4 regions of the Mesorhizobium argentiipisi genome follow, and region 2 is predicted to be linked to each of the others. Evidence: riboswitches for the same ligand, from Rfam matches in the RefSeq annotation. Region 2 holds a riboswitch; each other region holds the start of a gene.

Region 1 (5,029 bases), on a different contig from region 2:
GTTCGAATTGTGTCGAAAAAAGCTCATGGCGTCCTCGAGTGCGTTGGCGACGAGCGCGCCGCAAGCTCGTGGCCGCAAGACGCACCCAGGCGGGAATAGGTCACCGCAGCGTGGGGTGGTCGCGCGATGAGCCGACACGACTGCGGGTTTGGCGAGCTGGGTTGGTTGATTTCGCCTGATCCGAGGCGGAGCCCGGTTGTCGCCAGGCACGCACATGCCGTGCCAAAGCTGTCGAGATGCTGATCGATAGGCGGGAATGTCGGATATGCGACAAACGACTGACATCACGAAGTGAGGCGGCACGCCTTTTTCGGCGACGGGATCGACGACGACCAATTCAAAAAGCTGGCGAGCGAACGCCGGACAGTTGTGGACTTCGTTCGACAAAGATTGGGGTACAGCACGGCGCCGTGAGCTGACGGGCTTAGAATCGTGCGACGGATACTCTCTCAAAGAAGTGCCGAAAACGCCTTCAGTGGCTTTCCGTTGTGACTTACCGGCCATCGTGTTTGCGCCAGCAGTCGAATACGGCCGAAGAAAAAGCGGTTACGTCTGGCTTCTGATGCCCCCCGCAGCGCGGCAAATGGCAAGCTCTGTCGCCACAAACCCGGCTTGTCGCGGGGAGCGTGCAGGCAAGAGCGATTTGGCTCTGCGACGAACTGCCTGCGTGGAAAAAGGCGGTTCTTATAGGCTGCCGTGCGACTCGGTGCTTCGCAGGTTTGGAACTGGCGCGGGCCGGCCTTCGGAGAGCCGTCCTTTTTGACAGCGGCATTCTCAAGCTGGCAAGACCTGGGCTGGTCGATGGCGCTGACGAGGTCGAGCTGTGGATCGCGGAATGCGGGTTCAGCCTGGAATGGGATCTCGCGTACCAACCGCGCGCGATCTCGGTTGCGGTACGGCGGCGTTTCGGCGGCCATTCTATGCCGCGTCCGCGCCGAACAACTGATCGTCGATTACCGGTCGATGCTCACGCGGACCGATGTGGAGATCATAGACCCAGGCGCGAAGACGGTTCGGCGACCGCACACCCATCGTCGGGCATGCAAACAACAAAGCGATTGAGATCTGGGTCGTCTATGCAGTCGTGCCAGGATGACTTGATGCTGTCGCTGAACCCGAGCATCTCGGCTGTCCCTCCAGTTTCGAGGTCAACCAATGGTGCATCGCGGATCGATGCGGCATCACGCGATTGCGTGAGCTAGCTGATCAGCCCCAGGCGGAAAGCTGTCGTGACGGCCTGCACGTTGCTTGTCACGCCGAGCCTCTGGCGCATCAATCGCAGATGCGTATCTGCCGTGTTGCGGCTGACGTTCAGGCGATCAGCGACCTGCTCCACGGTGAGGCCTTCGGCAACCCAGCGCAGGACGTCCTGTTGTCGAGGTGAAAGACGCACTGGTTTGGAGGCCTGTTTGCCATCCGCAAGAAGGGCCGCGCATCCGAAGGCGCAGGCGGCGACAAACTGAAAGGCGAGACGGTCGTGAGGACCCGGCTCGAGCTTCTCCCCTGCAACGGAAAATCCCACCGGCTGTCCGTTCAATGTTGCGAACGGAATCGTGAAGCCGTCACGCAGATTAAACTCTGATGCCTCGGCCATGATCTGTCGGCCGAAGGAACAAACCCTGGAAACTTGATCAATCTCGCTCCACCGGAAGGGTGTGGTCCCACGCTTCACAAGCTGAATGGTGGGGTCGCGATGAAGATAGCCTTTGGAGAAATAGCGCTCCGACCATTGCTGCGGCCAGGCGTCAAGCAGCACATGGGAAATCTGCTCGCGCCTCAGCGCACGCGGCGGTGGGATCGGTCCTGCCAGCACGTTTCTGGCGCCAAACCGCTCGGCATAGGAAATTAGGTGCTGGCAGATTTCCTGCTGGCTTGAACTCTTGCGGATCTGATTGAGAAACTCGAACGTGTCATCGAGGTGCCGACGCCAAAGCGCAGGTGCTTCCATAACGCATTGCTTCCATGATGGTGATGATAGTGGGTGGTTTGGGGCTCGGGTGGAATTGCAGGCATCAAGCTGCCGCATTGCTGGCCGACCGGTGCTGGTCGACAACTCTCCTCGATTCTTGTTGCATCAGTTGAGCGAGTTGCTCGGGTTAAGGTCGACAGCGGGATGCCAATCGCGAAGCCGGCCGACCGATCCGTTCCCTCGCGTATATTGCCGGATGCTCGGGCAATGGCGTGTGCTTGCATCTGCCTATGCTCATTTCGAGTATATCTGGAATGTTGCTTCCAGCATCGTCGGAGTCAACCCCCAACAATAGGCGGTATGGACCTGCGACAGTTCGCCATCAGGACAGTGGGGAGGAAGCGGAAGGGCTTGCCCGGGCGCTCTTCAGGGATGGCCGCATTCAACCGACTTCGCGGCTATCTGCAGCTCACGAGCGACAACAATATCGGATAACGACATAAAGATTTGTTTATATCACCTTGACAGGAATCTTCTCTTCGGCGAGTGTCCAGTTGTCGATGGTTCTTCGATGCGGTTAGCCGCAACGGAGCTAAGAGGGAAGCCGGTGAAGATGCCGGCGCTGCCCCCGCAACTGTAAGCGGCGAGCCAAGCCCATTCATGTCACTGAGGTCAATAGCCTCGGGAAGACGGGCTGAGGTGTCGACCCGCGAGCCAGGAGACCTGCCACGGCAAACAAGGTCCACAGGCGGGGTGTCTCGGTGGGCGTAGCAATCGGCTCGTCTGCTTGCCAACGTCTGCCTTGCGTCCACGCCCCAATATCGGGGTATGGTATGTCTCTCTCTCAGAAAGTTCCGGTAGCCACACTTGGCGTGCCGCGCATTGGCCGTCGTCGCGAATTAAAGCGTGCGCTCGAATCCTATTGGTTGCGAAAATCGTCCGCTGCCGACCTTCTCGAAACGGCGCGGGCGCTGCGTGTCGAGAACTGGACTGAACAATGCGACCGTGGCGTGACCATTATTCCGTCCAACGACTTCTCGCTTTACGATCATGTGCTCGACACGGCAACAATGGTCGGCGCTGTGCCGCCACGGTATGGCTGGAGCGAGGGGGAAGTCCCGCTCGACACTTATTTTGCCATGGCGCGTGGCAGCCAAGGAGAGGCTGCCGGACTCGACTATGCCAATCACGGTAACGCGGTCACCGCGCTGGAAATGACCAAGTGGTTCGATACTAACTACCACTACATGGTCCCGGAGCTCGCCGACGATCAGGCCTTTGCTTTGTCGTGGTCAAAGCCGGTGGATCACTTCCTCGAGGGTAGGGCGTTCGGCGTTCACACCCGCCCGGTCCTTCTTGGGCCCGTCACCTTCCTCAAGCTGGCCAAGTCGCCCACTCGGGACTTCAACCCAATTGCGCTGCTGCCGCGGCTGCTGCCGGTTTACGAGCTCCTCCTGCGCCGCCTGAAAGTGGCGGGCGCCGACTGGGTGCAGATCGATGAGCCGGCGCTCGTGCTCGACCTCATTCCAAACGAGCAAGACGCGTTCAATTTTGCCTACGACCGGCTGTCGCAAGCGGCTCCGGAGCTGAAGATCATGCTCGCCACCTATTTCGGTGGATTGGACGGCAATCTCGAAACCGCTCTTTCGCTGCCTGTGGCGGGCCTGCATCTCGACCTTGCACGCGCTCCTGAACAATTGGAGGCGGTCGGCCGGCTTGCGCCTAAGGACCTGGTGCTTTCCCTTGGCCTGATCGATGGTCGCAACGTCTGGCGCGCGAACCTGCGCCCCATCCTTGACCGGATCAAGCCGGTCGTCGCGGGCTGGCCACTGGAGCGAGTGGAGATCGCGCCTTCGTGTTCCCTTCTGCATGTGCCGATCGACCTGGAACTGGAAACAGCGCTCGATAGGGACATAAAGTCGTGGCTCGCATTCGCGGCGCAGAAGATGGGCGAACTGACCACTATCGCCCGGGCCCTTTCCGAAGGCCGGGAGGCGGTTTCAGCAGAGCTGGAGTCCTCCACCCAAGCAGCCGCCGCGCGTCTGACATCCCCGAAGGTGTATGATCCGCTGGTCGAAGGACGCCTCGCCTTTATCGACGAAGACATAATGCGTAGGAAAAGCAGCTTTGCTGAGCGCTCCAGGCTTCAGGACGAAACGCTCCGGCTACCGACTTTCCCGACTACGACCATCGGCTCCTTCCCGCAAACACCCGAGATTCGCAATGCGCGCGCGGCCCATGCAAGGGGAGAACTGAGCTATATCGACTATGAGGCGTTCCTCAGGAAAGAAATAGAGGCGACCATCCGTTGGCAGGACGAGATTGGGTTGGACGTGCTGGTGCACGGCGAGTTTGAACGAAACGACATGGTGCAATCTTTCGGGGAGCAACTTTCCGGCTTCGCCTTCACGCAGCACGCCTGGGTGCAAAGCTACGGGTCACGTTATGTGCGGCCGCCGATCATCTTTGGTGACGTGTCGCGGCCCAATCCGATGACGGTGCGCTGGTGGCGGTACGCTCAATCGCTAACAGACAAACCTGTTAAGGGCATGCTCACCGGCCCGGTGACGATTCTGAACTGGTCCTTTGTACGCGACGATCTCGCGCGCTCGGTCGTTTGCCGCCAGATCGCGCTCGCCCTCCGTGGCGAAGTGGGTGATCTCGAAAGCGCCGGCGCCAAGGTGATTCAAATCGACGAAGCTGCACTGCGAGAGGGCTTGCCGCTGCGCAAATCCGAGTGGAAGCATTACCTCGAATGGGCCATCGAGTGCTTTCGGCTCGCTTCCACGGGCGTGTGTGATGTGACCCAGATCCACACGCACATGTGCTACTCCGAATTCAACGACATAATAGACGCGATCGCGGCGATGGATGCGGATGTGATCTCCATCGAAACCTCGCGCTCGCAGATGGAGTTGCTCAACGCTTTCGAAAAGTTCAACTATCCGAACGAGATTGGACCGGGCATTTATGATATCCACTCACCGCGGGTGCCTGGCGTCGACGAGATGGCGAACCTGCTCTCGCAGGCGCGAGAGCGCCTTTGCGACAGTCAGATTTGGGTTAACCCCGATTGCGGCTTGAAGACACGTCGGTGGGAGGAAGTCCGTCCGGCACTCA
Region 2 (5,029 bases):
AGAAATGCGGCTTCACCTTTGACAGGGACGTGGTGCTGCATGGCGCGCCAACGGGGCTCTTCGTCGTCTCGGCAGCCAGCTATTCGGAGCGTCAACGGGGCTGACGCCCGGCCCTTCGCCAGCGTGTTCGTTCATTCCGCGGGCATTACCGCTTCGCCTCTGTCCACATTGCAATCGTCAATCGCCAGCCGGCATTGGCCGGCAAGCACGGTGACCAGCGCGATCGCGCCCGCCGCGACCGAAACCCAGAACCCGTTCTGCGGACCGAAACTGTCGACCATCCAGCCGGCGGCGAAGGAGCCCAGCGCCATGCCGATGCCGATGCCGGTTGTCACCCAGGTGACACCTTCAGTGAGCATCGCCGGCGGCACGTGGCGCTCGATCAGGCCGAAGGCGGTGATGAAGGTCGGCGAGATCGCGACGCCGCTGACGAACACAGCCAGCGCCAGCGTCGGCACGGTGTCAGCGAAGAGCAGCGGTAAGGTGGTGAGCGCGATCACGGTGACCGCGAGTGCCAATTGCCGCTGCAGCGGCGCCTCGAGGCTGAGCGCGCCGACGATGATGCCGAGCACGAAGGATCCCAGCGCATAGACGCCGATGACGAGGCTCGCTGCCTCAGGCTGGCCGAGCTCTTTGGTGATCGCCACCGTCGTCACTTCCGTGGTAGCGAAGGTCGCGCCGACGAAGATCAGCGCGAAGGTGATGATCTGCACCGGCCGCAGGCGGATCGCCGAGCCGGCCGCGCCATGTTCGGCCGGGCGGACCGGCGGCTCGGACGAGCGCTGCAGCAGGAATGCCGCCGAGCCGAGCGCAAGCAGCAATGTGCTGACCACCATCCCGGCTTCGGGAAACAGCGCCGCGCTCAAGCCCACCGACAGCGAGGCGCCGGCGACATAGACCAGTTCGTCGGCGGCCGATTCGAAGGCAAACGCCGTGTTGAGCTCCAGCCGGTCGCGGAAGATCTCGGTCCAGCGCGCCCTGACCAGCGCCGGGATGCTGGGCATGGGGGCCGCAAGCAGCGCCGACAGGAACAACGTCCAGATCGGCCAGTGCTGGTTGGCCGCAACGATCAATGTCGCGAAGGAAAGCACCGAAACGAGCGTCATCGGCGCGGCGATCGCCGTCTGGCCGCGCCGGTCCACCAGCCGAGACACCTGCGGCGACAGGAAGGCGTTGACCAGCGCATAGGTCGCGGAGACCGCGCCGGCCAGCCAATATTCGCCATGCGTCTGTGACAGCATCGCCACGATGCCGATGGGCGCCATGGCGATCGGCAATCGCGCGATGAAAGCCGCCGCGGCAAAGCCTTTCGTGCCGGGAGCCCGAAAGATGTCCGAATAAGGGTTTCGCATGGTCCTGCTCCTCGACAAGGGTGAATGTCGCAACTACATACGCAGCGTATGAAAGTCAGATAGTTCATACGTCGCGTATGTCAATTGGCATACGAGACGTATGTTAATAGGTCCAGGGCCATGCGCAAACCGCGCAAGGAGATGATCGCCGAGACACGCGCCAAGCTGATCGCGGCCGCCCGCCATGCCTTTGGCACGATCGGCTATGCTGAGGCCTCGATGGACGATTTCACCGCTTCGGCCGGCCTGACGCGCGGCGCGCTCTACCACCACTTCGGCGACAAGAAGGGGCTGCTGCAGGCGGTGATCGCCGAAATCGACGGCGAGATGGCCTTGCGGGTCAACGAGGTGGCTTCCAAGGCGCCGACCCGCTGGCAGCATTTCGTCGACGAATGCACCACCTATATCGAGATGGCGCTGGAGCCGGAAATCCAGCGCATCATGTTCCGCGACGGCCCGGCGGTGCTCGGCGACCCGGCACAGTGGCCGAACGCCAATGCCTGCACCGCCTCGATGACCGAGCATCTGACCAGGCTGCAGGAAGAGGGCGTGGTCGTTCCGGAGCTTGATCCCGAGACGACCTCACGGCTGATCAATGGCGCCAGCAGTCAGGCTGCGCAGCGAATCGCCAATTCCAAGGACCCCGAAGCGACGTCGAAGAAGGCGATTGCGGCGTTCAAGCAATTGCTCGAAGGCTTGCGCAAGAAGCCTTGACGGTTCGCTTGGGTAATCAAGCCACCGGGTTGTGCACCGGTTTCGGGCCGGCGCAACCCTGCCGCGATTGACAATCGCCGGGGCGAGCGCATGCTCCCCGGCCATTCTCTTAAGGGTGGGAGAGTCGGGGAATGTGGGACTTCAGCATTGGTCAGTCTGTGTTGATCATGATGCGGACATGGCCGTTCATCGTCTTTCGCATGATCGTCTATTTCGGCATCACGGCCGCCTACATCATGGCGACCGGGACCGGCGCCAGCGTCGGTTATGGCGTCGGGCACATCTCGACCGATCCAGACGGTCCGATGTCCTTTGCGCTGTGGGGCGGCGTGGTCGGCTTCGGCGTCGTCTCGATCGCCGTCTACTGGATCCGCGAATACATCCTCTATGTGCTGAAAGCGGGCCATATTGCCGTCATGGTGCATCTGATCGACGGCCATGACGTTCCCGATGGCCAGGGCCAGATCGCCTATGCGAAGGAAGTGGTCACCCAGCGCTTCGCCGAGGCCAACATCCTTTTCGTCGTCGACCAGCTGGTCAAGGGCGCCATCCGCGCCATCACCGGCCTGATCGGCGGCATCGCCGCTTTCCTGCCCATTCCGGGCCTGAGCGGCATCGTCAGCTTCATGAACACGGTGATCCGCCTGTCGCTGACCTATGTCGACGAGATCATCCTCGGCTACAACATCCGCATCAATTCGAACTCGCCATTCGAGACGGCGAGGCAAGGCGTGGTGCTCTACGCGCAGAACGGCAAGCACATGGTCAAGAACGCAGTCTGGCTGGCGGTGATCATGTGGGGCGTGTCCTTCGTCATCTTCCTGTTGATGCTGGCACCCGCCGCCGCGATCCTTTGGGTCATGCCTGGGCAGTTGGCCGGATGGGCCTTCGTGCTCGCCATCGTCTTTGCTTGGGCCTTCAAGGCGGCCTTCATCGAGCCTTTCGCCATCGCCTCGCTGATGCAGGTTTATTTCGAAGCGATCGAGGGACAGGCGCCCAATCCCGAATGGGACCGGCGGCTCGCCGAGACCTCGTCCAAATTCAGGGAACTGCGCGACAAGGCGCTGGGCTCTTTTGGCGGCGGCTCGCGCTGGGATGCCCCGAGAGCCGCCTGATCATGGCTTTGATGGGCCGCCAAGGTTTGCGATTGCCGATTTAAGCGGCGCCTCGCCGGCGCCGCGAAATGTCTCACTCATGACCAGTTCGGGCAATGGCAGGCGCTTGCCCCAGCCATGCGCCTCGAGGTCCGGCTTCGGCGCGAATTCCGAGACGCGGCCGACGCAGAGATAGGCGATCGGCGTGACATGCTCGGGGATCGCGAGAAGCCGCTTCAAAGCCTCGGTTTCGATGATGCTCACCCAGCCGACGCCGACACCTTCGGCCCGCGCCGCCAGCCAGAAATTCTGCACTGCGCAGACGGTGCTGTAGAGATCCATCTCCGGGTTGTGCCAACGCCCGAGAGGCGAGTCCTTCGAGCGATGCCGGTCGCAGGTGATGCATAGATTGAGCGCGCTTTCGCAGATGCCCTCGAGCTTCAGCTTGCGGTAAAGCGCCTGCCGCTCCGCCTCGATCGCCGGCAGCTCCTGCTCGCGAGCCGCGAGGAACAGGTCGCGCACTTGTGTGCGCCGCTCGGCATCGCGGATGACGATGAAATTCCACGGCTGCATATAGCCGACAGATGGCGCATGGTGCGCGGCGGTGATGAGCCGCGCCAGCACGCTGTCATCGAGATCGTCGGGGACAAAATGGCTGCGCACGTCGCGCCTGGTGAACATGGCCCGGTAGACCGCGTCGCGCGCCAATTGGTCAAAGTCGCCGCCACTCGCGGCGATCGCTGCTGCTGTCATCGCTTTTCCCCTTGCGACAAACAGTCCCCCGCCTGACCAAGCGGAAGACCATGTCTGCCGGGCCGGTCTTCTGGCTCGGGATCGTCCCGCATCCGGCGCCTTCCCGTCTTCGACAGTGGCGTTTGCCGGCGCGGTCCCCCTTACAGTGTTGGGCACGCCACGGAGTTCAACCGTGTTCCCGATTCTCCCGCGTCGCGGGCACCAGGCAGCGAGGAGACCTTACAGCGAAGCCCGGCACCCGCCAATGGCATTAGCGACACGGCAAGACGCGATTTTCCCCAGCCATTCGGCCTGCCAAACATGGTCATTGCGGTCATAGGTCCCTAGATTAGGCGCCATGGCCACCCGTCTCTACACGCATCCGATCTTCCTCGAACACCTCACGCCGCCCGGTCATCCCGAGCGGCCCGACCGCCTGCGCGCCATCGAGCGGGTGCTGGACGACGAGGCTTTTTCGGCGCTCGACCGCGTCAAGGCGCCGGAAGGCGACCAGAAAACGATCCTCTACGCGCACCCGGAGGATTTCGTCGAGCGTGTCCGCGCCGCGATCCCTGAGAGCGGCATCGCCTCGATCGACGCCGACACCAGCGCCAGCCCGAAAAGCTGGCAGGCCGTGGTCACCGCGATCGGCGGTGCCAACGCGGCAGTAGACGACGTCTTCGAGGGCCGTGCGGCAAACGTCTTTGTCGCCGCCCGTCCGCCTGGCCATCATGCCGAAAAGACCACCGCGATGGGCTTTTGTCTGTTCAACACGGCGGCGATCGCCGCCCGCTACGCACAAAAGAGGCATCAGGCTGAGCGCGTCGCCATCGTCGACTGGGACGTTCACCACGGCAACGGTACCCAGGACATCTTCTGGGACGACCCGTCGGTGCTCTATTGTTCGACGCATCAGATGCCGCTTTATCCCGGCACCGGCGCGAAAAGCGAGACCGGCGCCGGCAACATCGTCAATGCGCCGCTGGCGCCGCAGACCGGCAGCGATCTCTTCCGCGACGCCTTCCTGTCGCGCGTGCTGCCGTCGATCGACGCGTTCGCGCCGGACCTGATCATCATTTCCGCGGGCTTCGACGCGCACCATCGCGACCCGTTGGCCGAGATCAACCTGACCGAGGA
Region 3 (5,029 bases), on a different contig from region 2:
GGGCAAGGTCCAGGATATCGCCTCGGTAGCGCGCAATCACCGCCATCTGGCCGTGGGTGAGGCTGGGGATCTGGATGCCGGGGGGAGGCGGGTCCGACGAGCCGCCATGCGCTTGCGCGGATGTGGCGGCCAGAAGTGCGAGCAGCACCGAAACCGAGCAATTCCAGGAAAAGTGTGCTGCGGTTTTCCGTCCGGAATTGCGAGAAAACAAAGGACCAAAGTGGCTCGGCGGTCGTACCGACCGTTGAGCCACTTTGGCCGCCAGGGCGCGAAACCGTGGCAGCCAACGCATCGGATTTCAGGCGTAGCGGCGTGCCGGGCTGCGCTGGTCGCGCACCGCGACGACGCGCTCGGCAGCCGCGCCGAAGCCGAGCCCGACGACGGTCCACAGCACCAGCTGGATGCCGAGCGAGGCGATGCGGAACTGCCACAGCACGGTCGCCGAGAAGTTCTCCGGCACTTCATTGATGTCGGGCAGCGCCGCCTTCACCAGCGCGAAGACGACGAGGAAAGCGAGGCCCGCGACGATCGAGGCGTTCCAGGCGCCGAGCCGGTTCCACAGCCGTTGCGCCAGGCCGACCGCCGCCACCATCGCCGCGATCGAGACGACGATCATGATGAAGAACAGCTCGGTGCGGTAGCCGATGGTCTCGGCATTGCCTACCGCCGGCGGATTCGCTGGGTATTTGAGGCTCGGAACAACGATCGCGGCAAGGAAGCCGAGCAGCGCGATCAGCGCCGAGGTGCCGCGCGGACCGAGCGAGCCCAGACGGCCATGGGCATAGGCGAAGACCAGCGAGAACAGCCCGCCAAGGGCGGCGCCATAGACCAGTACGCCGGTTGCGAGACCGATGCCGGCCTGCGTGGTGCGACTGACCATCTCGGGCTCCGGCGCCGCCCCGGCGGCCTGGGCCTGCTGGTCCTCGAAGGCGATCGCCTTGTGGACCTGCGGCTCGCCATAGACGCGCGCGAAGGCGAATGCCAGAATCCCCGCAACCAGCCCGACAAGCATGCCGCGCAGCAAAAGTTTTCCGACCATGTCACTAATCCTTCTGAGCAATTCCAGGAAAAGTGCGTAGCGGTTTTCCGTCCGGAATTGCGTTAAGCCAACCAAGCAATTCCAGGAAAAGTGCGTAGCGGTTTCCGTCCGGAATTGCGTTAGATCAGAATCGAAAGGGTTCAGCGATGCTGAACCGCTTTAGTGGCAGGGGAAGCCGAGCAGGTGGCGGCCATCATGCACGAATTCGTGCACATAGCTGCCACGGATCAGCGACGTCGCGCCTTCTTCCGCACCGACGAAATAGATCGCCATCATCAGCATCAGGCCGGCGAAGATGGCCCACGGCAGAAGCTCGCGAACCGGTATCGCAACCGGACCGTAGCTGGGGGCGAAGGTGGTGTCGGACATATTGACCTCCCGTGGGATACTGCGTCCCGTTGATCGAACAATGCTGCGGAATAAGGCCTGACTTTCGGCTGGTGCCGATCACAGTGGCGCGACCGTGCCGGACTCGCACCGGCTTCCAATCCCGTATAGCGCTAAAACACTTGTCAGCACTTCGTTCGCCTGTCAACGACATGTAATGGCCAATACGGCTTCGCGCGGCCGAAATTTCACTGGACCACGGAGTTTTGGGATGCTCGCCCGCCTGACGATGATCGCAACCGGCGCGACGCAGGCCACGCGCAAGGGTCGTTTTCCGACTGACGAGGCGCTGGAGCCGCGGTCCTTCGAGCGTGCCGGCGCGCTGGCCATTTCGCTGCGCCGTGCCGACCGCGTCTGGACGAGCCCGGAGCTGGCCGCGCGGCAGACGGCCGAGGTGCTCGGCCTTGATCCGACGGTCGAGCCGCTGCTTGCCGAGCAGGATTTCGGGCGCTGGGCCGGCAAAAGTTTCGAGGAGGTGCAGGCGGAGGATCCGGAAGGCATGGCGGCATGGCTTTCCGACCCGGATGCCGCACCCCATGACGGCGAGTCGCTTACCGCTGTGGCCCGGCGCGGCGCGGCACTGCTGGAGCGCCTTGCCGCCGAGAGCGGCCACACCATCGCGCTCACCCACGCCGTGCCGATCCGCGCCGCCATCGTGCATGTGCTGGGCGCGCCGCTCTCCTCGGTCTGGAAGATCGACATCGAGCCGCTGTCGCTCACCGAATTCCGCAGCGACGGCCGCCGCTGGGTGTTGCATGCGAGCGGCGTGGTCGCCGGCGCAATATAACGCCGGAGAACCACTCACCTGCCGACGAGCGGGCGAGCCTCGCCGTTTCAGCAATCGCTAACGGAACGGAAACGCCTCGCTGCTATGGTGCGGCCCCGTGGCGAGGAGAGCCTTGCCCGAGGAGTCCGCTGCCCATGGCCGAATATCCCGAGACCGAGCGCCGTCTTCATGTGCGCGAATTCGTGCTCAAGGAAGCCACGATCATTGCCAACGGCGTCCGGATCCGCTGCTCGGTCAGAAACCAGCACGAGCAGGGTGCGGAATTGCGCGTGGCCGCCGATATGGGCATCCCCGAACGCTTCCTGCTCGAGGTTCCAGCCGACGACACGGCCTATCGCGCTTTGGTGCGGTGGCGGCGCAACGACCGCGTCGGCGTGGCGCTCTACAGCAACGCGCCGAAGGACTGACGCGTCGGACGTCTAACCAATTCGTCACTTGATCCTGGCCCGCACGTGCAACCCGGCACGCATGGAACGCAACCGCCGCGAGCCCGTTCATCGCTGCCGATCAACAGGAAATTCGCGCATGGGCAGGACAGCCGTTTGGGTGGCGCTGATCGCCATCGTTCTCGTGGCTCTCTATCTGCTGCAGGCCAACGGCATAATCCGGTTCTAAAGCAGCGGCGCCGCTCGCCACGATTCGCAAGGTCAGCAGCAGCGGCTCGCTCCGCAGCATGGCTGGCTTGCCGCTTTCTGTTCCTTTAGCCAGCGGTCGCGCGGCTTGCAGCTTGCCGGCCGTGGCGTCAACTCGACCTCGATGACACCGTCAACGACGCTTGGCTGAGCCGCCCGGTACAATTCGATTGGGCGGACGCCGTCGCTGACCTCGAAGGTCAGCTTCGCCGCCTGGTCGAGACCGACATGGTCCGAAACCTTGCGGATGATCGCGGCGAATTTGCCGGCTGGCATATGGACGGGGCCGCCTTCGTCCACGTCCCACAGCTGGACGAATATCTCCGACCAGGATTCCGGATTTGCTTCGCAATCCAGCGCCGCGAACTGTCCTGCCTTCACCTCGGTGACGTGGTAGCCCGGCTTTACCGGTCGCCCGTCATAGCGGAACATCAGCGGTCTATCCTTGTGATCGGCAAGCGCGCCCAGCAGATCGCCGATGGTCAAGTCGGAGGGGTCGATCGGGACGACATTTTTCCGGTTGTCAGAAGAGAGCATGTCGGCTATTCCTCATTTCAATATTTCAAGGATTATTGAAACGTGGATGAACGTCAAGCCCTGATCGCCTTTGGCGCGCTGTCGCAGGAAACACGCCTGCGCCTGCTACGGTTGCTGGTCGTTGCCGGGCCGGATGGCATCGCCGCCGGTTCGCTCGCCGAACAAGTCGAGGTCTCGCCGTCCAATGTCAGCTTCCATCTCAAGGAATTGGAACGGTCTGGCCTCGTGACCGCGAGGCGTGATGCCCGCTCGATCGTCTACAGCGCCGAATACGACGCGCTGTCCGGGCTGATCCGCTTCCTGATGGAGGATTGCTGCTCGGGCCGCCCCGAAATCTGCGTGCCGGCGCTCACAGCACCTTGCTGCGAGCCGGGCGAGGTGACCCGGCAATGACCATTTCGCTCGTCGCCGAACCCGAGACCTTACGATGAACACTTTCGATTTGCCGCGACGGTTCGCGGCTGAAGCTTTGGGCACCGGTCTGCTGGTGGCGACCGTCGTCGGCTCCGGTATCATGGCCGAGACGCTGACGTATGACATCGCGCTGGCGCTGCTTGGTAACACGCTTGCAACCGGTGCCATGCTAGTGGTGTTGATCACCATCCTCGGGCCGATCTCCGGCGCGCATTTCAATCCAGCCGTTTCGCTGGTGTTCTGCCTCAAGCGGTCGCTGCCAACCCGTGATCTTGTTGCCTATCTCGCCGCGCAGGTCGCCGGCGGCATTGCCGGCACGATGGCGGCGCATCTCATGTTCGCCCTGCCGATGCTGGAGGTTGCGACGAAGCTGCGTGCCGGGCCGGCGCAGTGGTTCTCGGAAGCGGTCGCAACATTCGGCCTTGTCGCCGTCATCCTTGCCGGCCTCCGTTTCGAACGGCCGGCCGTGCCGTGGCTGGTCGGGCTCTATATCACGGCCGCCTATTGGTTCACGGCGTCCACGTCTTTCGCCAATCCCGCCGTCGCCGTGGCGCGCTCGCTTACCAACACCTTCTCCGGCATCAGGCCGGTCGATCTGCCGGGCTTCATCGTCGCCGAACTGCTCGGCGCCTTGATCGCGCTGGCGCTGATGGGCTGGCTGCTCAAGCCCGAAACCGTTCAGCAATATCAGCCACGGAAAGCAGAGCCATGACGGTCACGATCTATCACAATCCCGCTTGCGGCACCTCGCGCAACACGCTCGCCATGATCCGCGCCAGCGGCGAGGAGCCGGTTGTGGTCGAATATCTGAGGACGCCGCCGAGCCGCCAGCGGCTGCTCGAACTGATCGCGGCAATGGGGATCTCTGCGCGCGATTTGTTGCGGGAGAAAGGGACCCCCTACGCCGACCTTGGTCTCTCCGACCCGAAATGGAGCGATGACGAGCTGATCGATTTCATGCTCGCTCATCCGATCCTGATCAACCGGCCTATCGTCGAGACGCTCAAAGGAACAAAACTCTGCCGGCCCTCGGAAGCGGTACTGCCGCTGCTCGACAATCCAGTGCGCGAGTTCGTCAAGGAGGACGGCGAGAAAGTCGCTTACACGGCGGGGCAAGCCTGATTGGACGCCGCCGCGCCCATCGCTCGCAATCGCCACGTCCTCGTTTCGGCTCTCGGCGTCACGCAGATCCTCGCCTGGGGATCGTCCTATTATCTGCCCGCCGTGCTTGCC
Region 4 (5,029 bases), on a different contig from region 2:
TGACGGCGAAATTGTCGACGTCGAGTTCCGCCTCTAAAAGGTTCGGCTTCTCGACGACACCAATTCCCGGCTGATAAAATCCCGCCTTCGGCACGCTGACCGGTTCGGTCATGGCCGCATCCGACCCGGCAAGCCTTGCCAGCCTTTGCACCAGCGCGCCCATATTGGCCGGGCCGCCTTCGCGGAAATAGGCGAGCAGGGCGTCCAACTCGGCGCGCGGCAGGGTCGAGCCTTCGATCAGCCGCAGGTCCTCGTCATGGCTTTCGCCGGGCAGCAATGCCAGCTTGATGCCGCGTTCGCGCGCCACCGCGGCGAGCTGGTCACAGCCATAGCGCCACCAGTCATAGCCGCCGAGGATGCGGACGAGGATGAGCCTGGCGTGGCGGGCGACGCTGTCGATCCACAGGTCCACCGACATCGGGTGGCGAAGGTCGCGCAGCGCCGCAAGCCGCATGGACGGCAGCCGCGCCGCATCCGTCTTCCAGGCCGTGGCCAGGCCGCCGAGATCGCTGTCGGTGAAGGACAGGGCCACGACATCCGCAGGCGTCTGCCTGAGGTCGATCGGCTCGGCGAGATCGTCGAGCGAAGCGGATGTGGTGGCGAGGATGTGCATCGCTTTTGGTATTAGCCTCAGCCGACGAGGATACGCTCGATTGCCGGGCGGTTCAGCCCCTTGAGGCCGATGACGACGAGCCGCGAGCGGCGGTCGTCCTCGGCCGTCCAGGCGCGGTCGTAATAGTGGTTGACGCGCGGGCCGACAGCCTGCAGCAGGAGCCGCATCGGCTTGCCGCCGACCTCGACGAAACCTTTGACGCGCAGCACGTTTTCCTGCTCGGCGGCAAGGGCGACGCGCTTGGCCAGCTCGTCGGGATTGGCGATCGACGGAATGTCGAGGACGAAGGAATCGAAATCGTCGTGCTCATGGTCGAGCTCGTCGTCGTGATGGGTCTTGCGGCTCTCGATGTCGTCCTCCACCGCAAGGCCGAGGCCGAGCAGCACGGACGGGTCAACCTTGCCCTGCGCTGTCGGCACGACCTTGACCGCGCGCGCGACATGCTCGCCGATGACGGCGTTGGCACGGGCGGAGCCCGCCGCATCCATCAGGTCGCTCTTCGACAGGATGATCAGGTCGGCGCAGGCGATCTGGTCCTCGAATACCTCTTCGACCGGATCGTCATGGTCGAGGGAATCGTCAGCCGCACGCTGCGCCTGCAGGGCATCCATATCGGAAGCGACGCGGCCGTCGGCGAGCGCCGGTCCGTCGACCACGGCAATGACGCCATCGACCGTCACGCGGCTCTTCACGCTCGGCCATTGGAAGGCTTGGACGAGGGGCTTCGGCAGAGCGAGGCCGGAGGTTTCGATCAGGATGTGGTCAACCTTGGGTTTGAGCGACAGGATCTGGTCGAGCGCCGGCACGAAGTCGTCGGCGACGGTGCAGCAGATGCAGCCATTGGCGAGCTCGACGATGTTTTCTTCCGGGCAGGCGTCGACGCCGCAGCCTTTCAGGATCTCGCCGTCGATGCCGACATCGCCGAACTCGTTGACGATGATCGCCAGCCGCTTGCCCTTGGCGTTCTCAAGCAGGTTGCGGATCAGCGTCGTCTTGCCGGCGCCGAGGAAGCCGGTGACGACGGTGCAGGGAACACGGGAAACGGATGCGTTCATGGTCAGTCCTTCAGCATGTCGAGAGGAGGGATGCGGGCAACCAGGCCGCGCTTGAGGGAATCGGGCCGGCCGCGCCAGGGGATGAGACCATCGGTCGAGGTGGCGAAGAGCTTTGCGCCGGCGATGAGATCGGCGCCGCTGGTCGTGTTCAGATCGCCGAAGACGTAGCTCCAGCAGCCATTGCGGAGCAAAGCCGCGCTCAGCCGGCGCTTGCAGTTGCCGAGGCATTCGACGGTACGGATGTTGATCTTTTCGCCGGAAGCAGCCCGATGCGTATCTTCGGCAAGCAGCGCACCGGCGCGCGGATGCGCATCCGAACCGGTCTCGTCGCGGCAGGATGAGCAGACGATGACGGTCACGCCGGCCAAAGCGTCGGGCTCGGACGGAATGTCCGCGATGTTTGCCTGGAAACTGTCGTTGCGATCCAAAACCATGCTCCTTGCCCGGAAAACCCGCCGGGCATTCGGATACTTAAAGTCTCAGACGGCAGGTCTCCTGGCTCGCGGGTCGTCGCCCTGAATGCCGCCTTCCCGGGAAATCCCAGTGGTTTTCGGCAGAGGCTCGTCGCTTACAGTTGCGGGGACAGCCGCGGATTTGGGTTTTGGCCCGCACCGCATTCCCTCTTGGCTCCTCCCTTTGCCGGGAGAAGACCGTCTGGGTCAGGATTTAGGCTTACGGCTAGGTCCCTGTCAACGCGCAGCTACGACACCGCGATGTCGGCCAGCGCCGGTCCGAGGTCGCCGGCCGGCGTCACTTCGATCGACTCCAGGCCGAGCCAGCCCTGCATCTGCTTCAACTCATCGAAAAGCTGTGCGGCCGTTTCGGGCGGGGCGCCGGCCTCGGCATAGGCGGCGTGGACGCGCAAGATGCTGGCCGGGCGGTCAGCTCTCAAATCGACGCGGGCGACGATCCGGTCGCCGAGCAGGAAGGGCAGCACGTAGTAGCCATATTGGCGTTTCTCGGCCGGCGTGTAGATCTCGATGCGGTAGCGGAAATCGAAGAGTTTTTCCGTCCTGGTGCGTTCGAAGACGACGGGATCGAAGGGGGCGAGCAGGGCGCGCGCCTCTATCCGGCGCGGGAAACGGGCTTCCTTGTGGAGATAGGCGGTCTTGTCCCAGCCTTCGACCTTCACCGGCAGCAGTTCCCCCGCCTCAACCAGGTCCTCGATGCGATCCTTCGTGTCGCCCGGCGCGAGACGAAAATAGTCGCGCAGGTCGCCATAGGTGGCGATGCCGTGAGCACGGGCCGAAATGCGCAGCAATTCGCGATGCGCGTCCTCGACCGAGGGAACGGGAAGGTCGAGCACCGCCTGCGGCAAAACGCGCTCGGGCAGGTCGTAATAGCGCTCGAAGCCGCGCCGGTAGGCAGTGGTGATGCGTCCGGCCCAGAACAGCCATTCGAAAGCGTGCTTGGCCTCGCTCCAGCCCCACCAGCCGCCATTACCCTTGTGGCCTTCGATATCGGAGGCGGCGATCGGACCGCGATCGGCGACCTCTCTATATATCTCGTCGATCATTTCCTTGCGCTCACGGCCCCATTTGGCGAGACCGAGATACATCTCCTCGCCCTGCTCGGCGCGCTGCATGCGCCAGCGCATCAGCGGGTAGGTCTCGACGGGCAGGAACGACGCCTCATGCGCCCAGTATTCGAACACGGCGCGCTTGCGGGTGACCGCGGCATTGTCGAGCAGCGTAAGCGGGTAGGGGCCGAGGCGCGAATAGAGCGGCATATAATGCGCCCGCACCACCGCGCTCACGGAATCGATCTGCAGAAGGCCGGTTCGCGAAAGCACCCGGGCGAGGTGCCGGCGATCCGGAACTCCTGCGGGGCGACGGTCGTTGAACCCTTGCGCGTCCAGCGCAATGCGCCTCGCCATGGCCAGCGAAATCTTGTCTTTCATCAGGCGTCGCCCCGATCGTCCCTTGGATTTTTAGCCGGTGATTCCGGCCATGTTAGCAGGCAAATGGCGGGAGATATGTCAGGAGACAAAAGTGGAGTAAAAATCGAAGGAAATCAAACAGGAGCGGATCGGACCAGTTTCTTCCGATAAGGCGTCCAGGGCCGCGATTTGAACAAGGTTTGACTTGCGTCACCGAAACCGCTGCGCTAACCCTCGCCGCGTTGCAGCATGGGCCCCTTAAAACGGTTCAGCGGTTAATCTGTCACGCTTCCGCATTAGAGTTCGTTGCTGTAATCAAAATGAACTGCCCCCGCCGAAGGAAAGTCGCCGCATGAGCGCACTCCTAAGTTCGTACCTGCCTATCGTGCTGTTCATCGCCGTGGCGATGATCGTCGGTCTGGCGCTCATCGTTGCTCCGTTCCTGGTGGCCTACCGCAATCCCGATCCGGAAAAGCTTTCCGCCTATGAATGCGGGTTCAACTCGTTCGACGACGCCCGCATGAAGTTCGACATCCGCTTCTACCTGGTGTCGATCCTGTTCATCATCTTCGATCTCGAGGTCGCCTTCCTGTTCCCGTGGGCGGTGTCCTTCTCGAAGCTCGGCATGCTCGGCTTCTGGTCGATGACGGTGTTCCTGGCGGTACTGACCATCGGTTTTGCCTATGAATGGAAAAAAGGAGCGCTGGAATGGGATTGAACGACAGTTCAGGCACCCTCGTCGCGCCGAAGCCTAAGGGCATCATCGACCCCAACACCGGCAGGCCGGTAGGGGAGGACGATCCCTTCTTCCTCGAGATCAACAATGAACTGGCCGACAAAGGCTTCCTTGTCACCTCGACCGAGGCGCTGATCACCTGGGCGCGCAGCGGCTCGCTGATGTTCATGACCTTCGGTCTCGCCTGCTGCGCGGTCGAGATGATCCACACCTCGATGCCGCGCTATGACTCGGAGCGCTTCGGCGTCGCCCCGCGCGCGTCGCCGCGCCAGTCCGACATCATGATCGTCGCCGGCACGCTGACCAACAAGATGGCGCCGGCGCTGCGCAAGGTCTACGACCAGATGCCGGAGCCGCGCTACGTCATCTCGATGGGCTCCTGCGCCAATGGCGGCGGCTATTACCACTATTCCTATTCGGTGGTGCGCGGCTGCGACCGCGTCGTGCCGGTCGACATCTATGTGCCCGGCTGCCCGCCGAGCGCGGAAGCACTGCTCTACGGCATTCTCCTTCTCCAGAAGAAGATCCGCCGCACCGGCACGATCGAGCGGTGAGCCGATGACCCTGGCTTTGAACGAACTCTCCACCTATCTCGGCGAGAAGCTCTCCGGCCGCATCGGCGAAGCCGTGATTGCGTATGGCGAGCTGACGATTTCGGTGGAACCGGGCAATCTCATCGAGGTGGCCACCTTCCTGCGCGACGATCCGCGCTGCCAGTTCATCTCGATCATCGACATTTGCGGCGC

What was found. A riboswitch is a leader RNA that binds a small molecule or an ion and turns the genes downstream of it on or off. The one in region 2 is predicted to bind cobalamin.
Region 1: it holds a riboswitch for cobalamin, as region 2 does, so the genes downstream of both, metE (5-methyltetrahydropteroyltriglutamate--homocysteine S-methyltransferase) here and bluB (5,6-dimethylbenzimidazole synthase) in region 2, are expected to answer to the same signal.
Region 3: it holds a riboswitch for cobalamin, as region 2 does, so the genes downstream of both, O7A05_RS16520 (CbtB domain-containing protein) here and bluB (5,6-dimethylbenzimidazole synthase) in region 2, are expected to answer to the same signal.
Region 4: it holds a riboswitch for cobalamin, as region 2 does, so the genes downstream of both, O7A05_RS04360 (DUF1636 family protein) here and bluB (5,6-dimethylbenzimidazole synthase) in region 2, are expected to answer to the same signal.

The regions. Positions count from the first base shown of each region.
Region 1 covers NZ_JAPYKO010000003.1:410,484-415,512, reverse strand. Annotated here, with positions in the region: gene O7A05_RS07355 (hypothetical protein) at 450-917, opposite strand; gene O7A05_RS07350 (helix-turn-helix transcriptional regulator) at 1,199-1,948, opposite strand; cobalamin riboswitch at 2,454-2,654, shown strand; gene metE (5-methyltetrahydropteroyltriglutamate--homocysteine S-methyltransferase) at 2,743-5,029, shown strand, end outside.
Region 2 covers NZ_JAPYKO010000013.1:124,667-129,695, reverse strand. Annotated here, with positions in the region: gene O7A05_RS19140 (GNAT family N-acetyltransferase) at 1-104, shown strand, start outside; gene O7A05_RS19135 (MFS transporter) at 132-1,352, opposite strand; gene O7A05_RS19130 (TetR/AcrR family transcriptional regulator) at 1,473-2,066, shown strand; gene O7A05_RS19125 (hypothetical protein) at 2,198-3,181, shown strand; gene bluB (5,6-dimethylbenzimidazole synthase) at 3,182-3,913, opposite strand; cobalamin riboswitch at 3,956-4,135, opposite strand; gene O7A05_RS19115 (histone deacetylase family protein) at 4,251-5,029, shown strand, end outside.
Region 3 covers NZ_JAPYKO010000011.1:10,767-15,795, reverse strand. Annotated here, with positions in the region: gene O7A05_RS16530 (hypothetical protein) at 1-148, opposite strand, end outside; gene O7A05_RS16525 (CbtA family protein) at 299-1,039, opposite strand; gene O7A05_RS16520 (CbtB domain-containing protein) at 1,199-1,408, opposite strand; adenosylcobalamin (AdoCbl) riboswitch at 1,409-1,552, opposite strand; gene O7A05_RS16515 (histidine phosphatase family protein) at 1,638-2,213, shown strand; gene O7A05_RS16510 (PilZ domain-containing protein) at 2,348-2,620, shown strand; gene O7A05_RS16505 (DUF6428 family protein) at 2,861-3,382, opposite strand; gene O7A05_RS16500 (ArsR/SmtB family transcription factor) at 3,425-3,775, shown strand; gene O7A05_RS16495 (MIP/aquaporin family protein) at 3,810-4,508, shown strand; gene arsC (arsenate reductase (glutaredoxin)) at 4,505-4,918, shown strand; gene O7A05_RS16485 (MFS transporter) at 4,919-5,029, shown strand, end outside.
Region 4 covers NZ_JAPYKO010000002.1:299,753-304,781, reverse strand. Annotated here, with positions in the region: gene cobN (cobaltochelatase subunit CobN) at 1-613, opposite strand, end outside; gene cobW (cobalamin biosynthesis protein CobW) at 631-1,668, opposite strand; gene O7A05_RS04360 (DUF1636 family protein) at 1,671-2,096, opposite strand; cobalamin riboswitch at 2,137-2,338, opposite strand; gene O7A05_RS04355 (winged helix-turn-helix domain-containing protein) at 2,369-3,568, opposite strand; gene O7A05_RS04350 (NADH-quinone oxidoreductase subunit A) at 3,900-4,265, shown strand; gene O7A05_RS04345 (NuoB/complex I 20 kDa subunit family protein) at 4,256-4,837, shown strand; gene O7A05_RS04340 (NADH-quinone oxidoreductase subunit C) at 4,842-5,029, shown strand, end outside.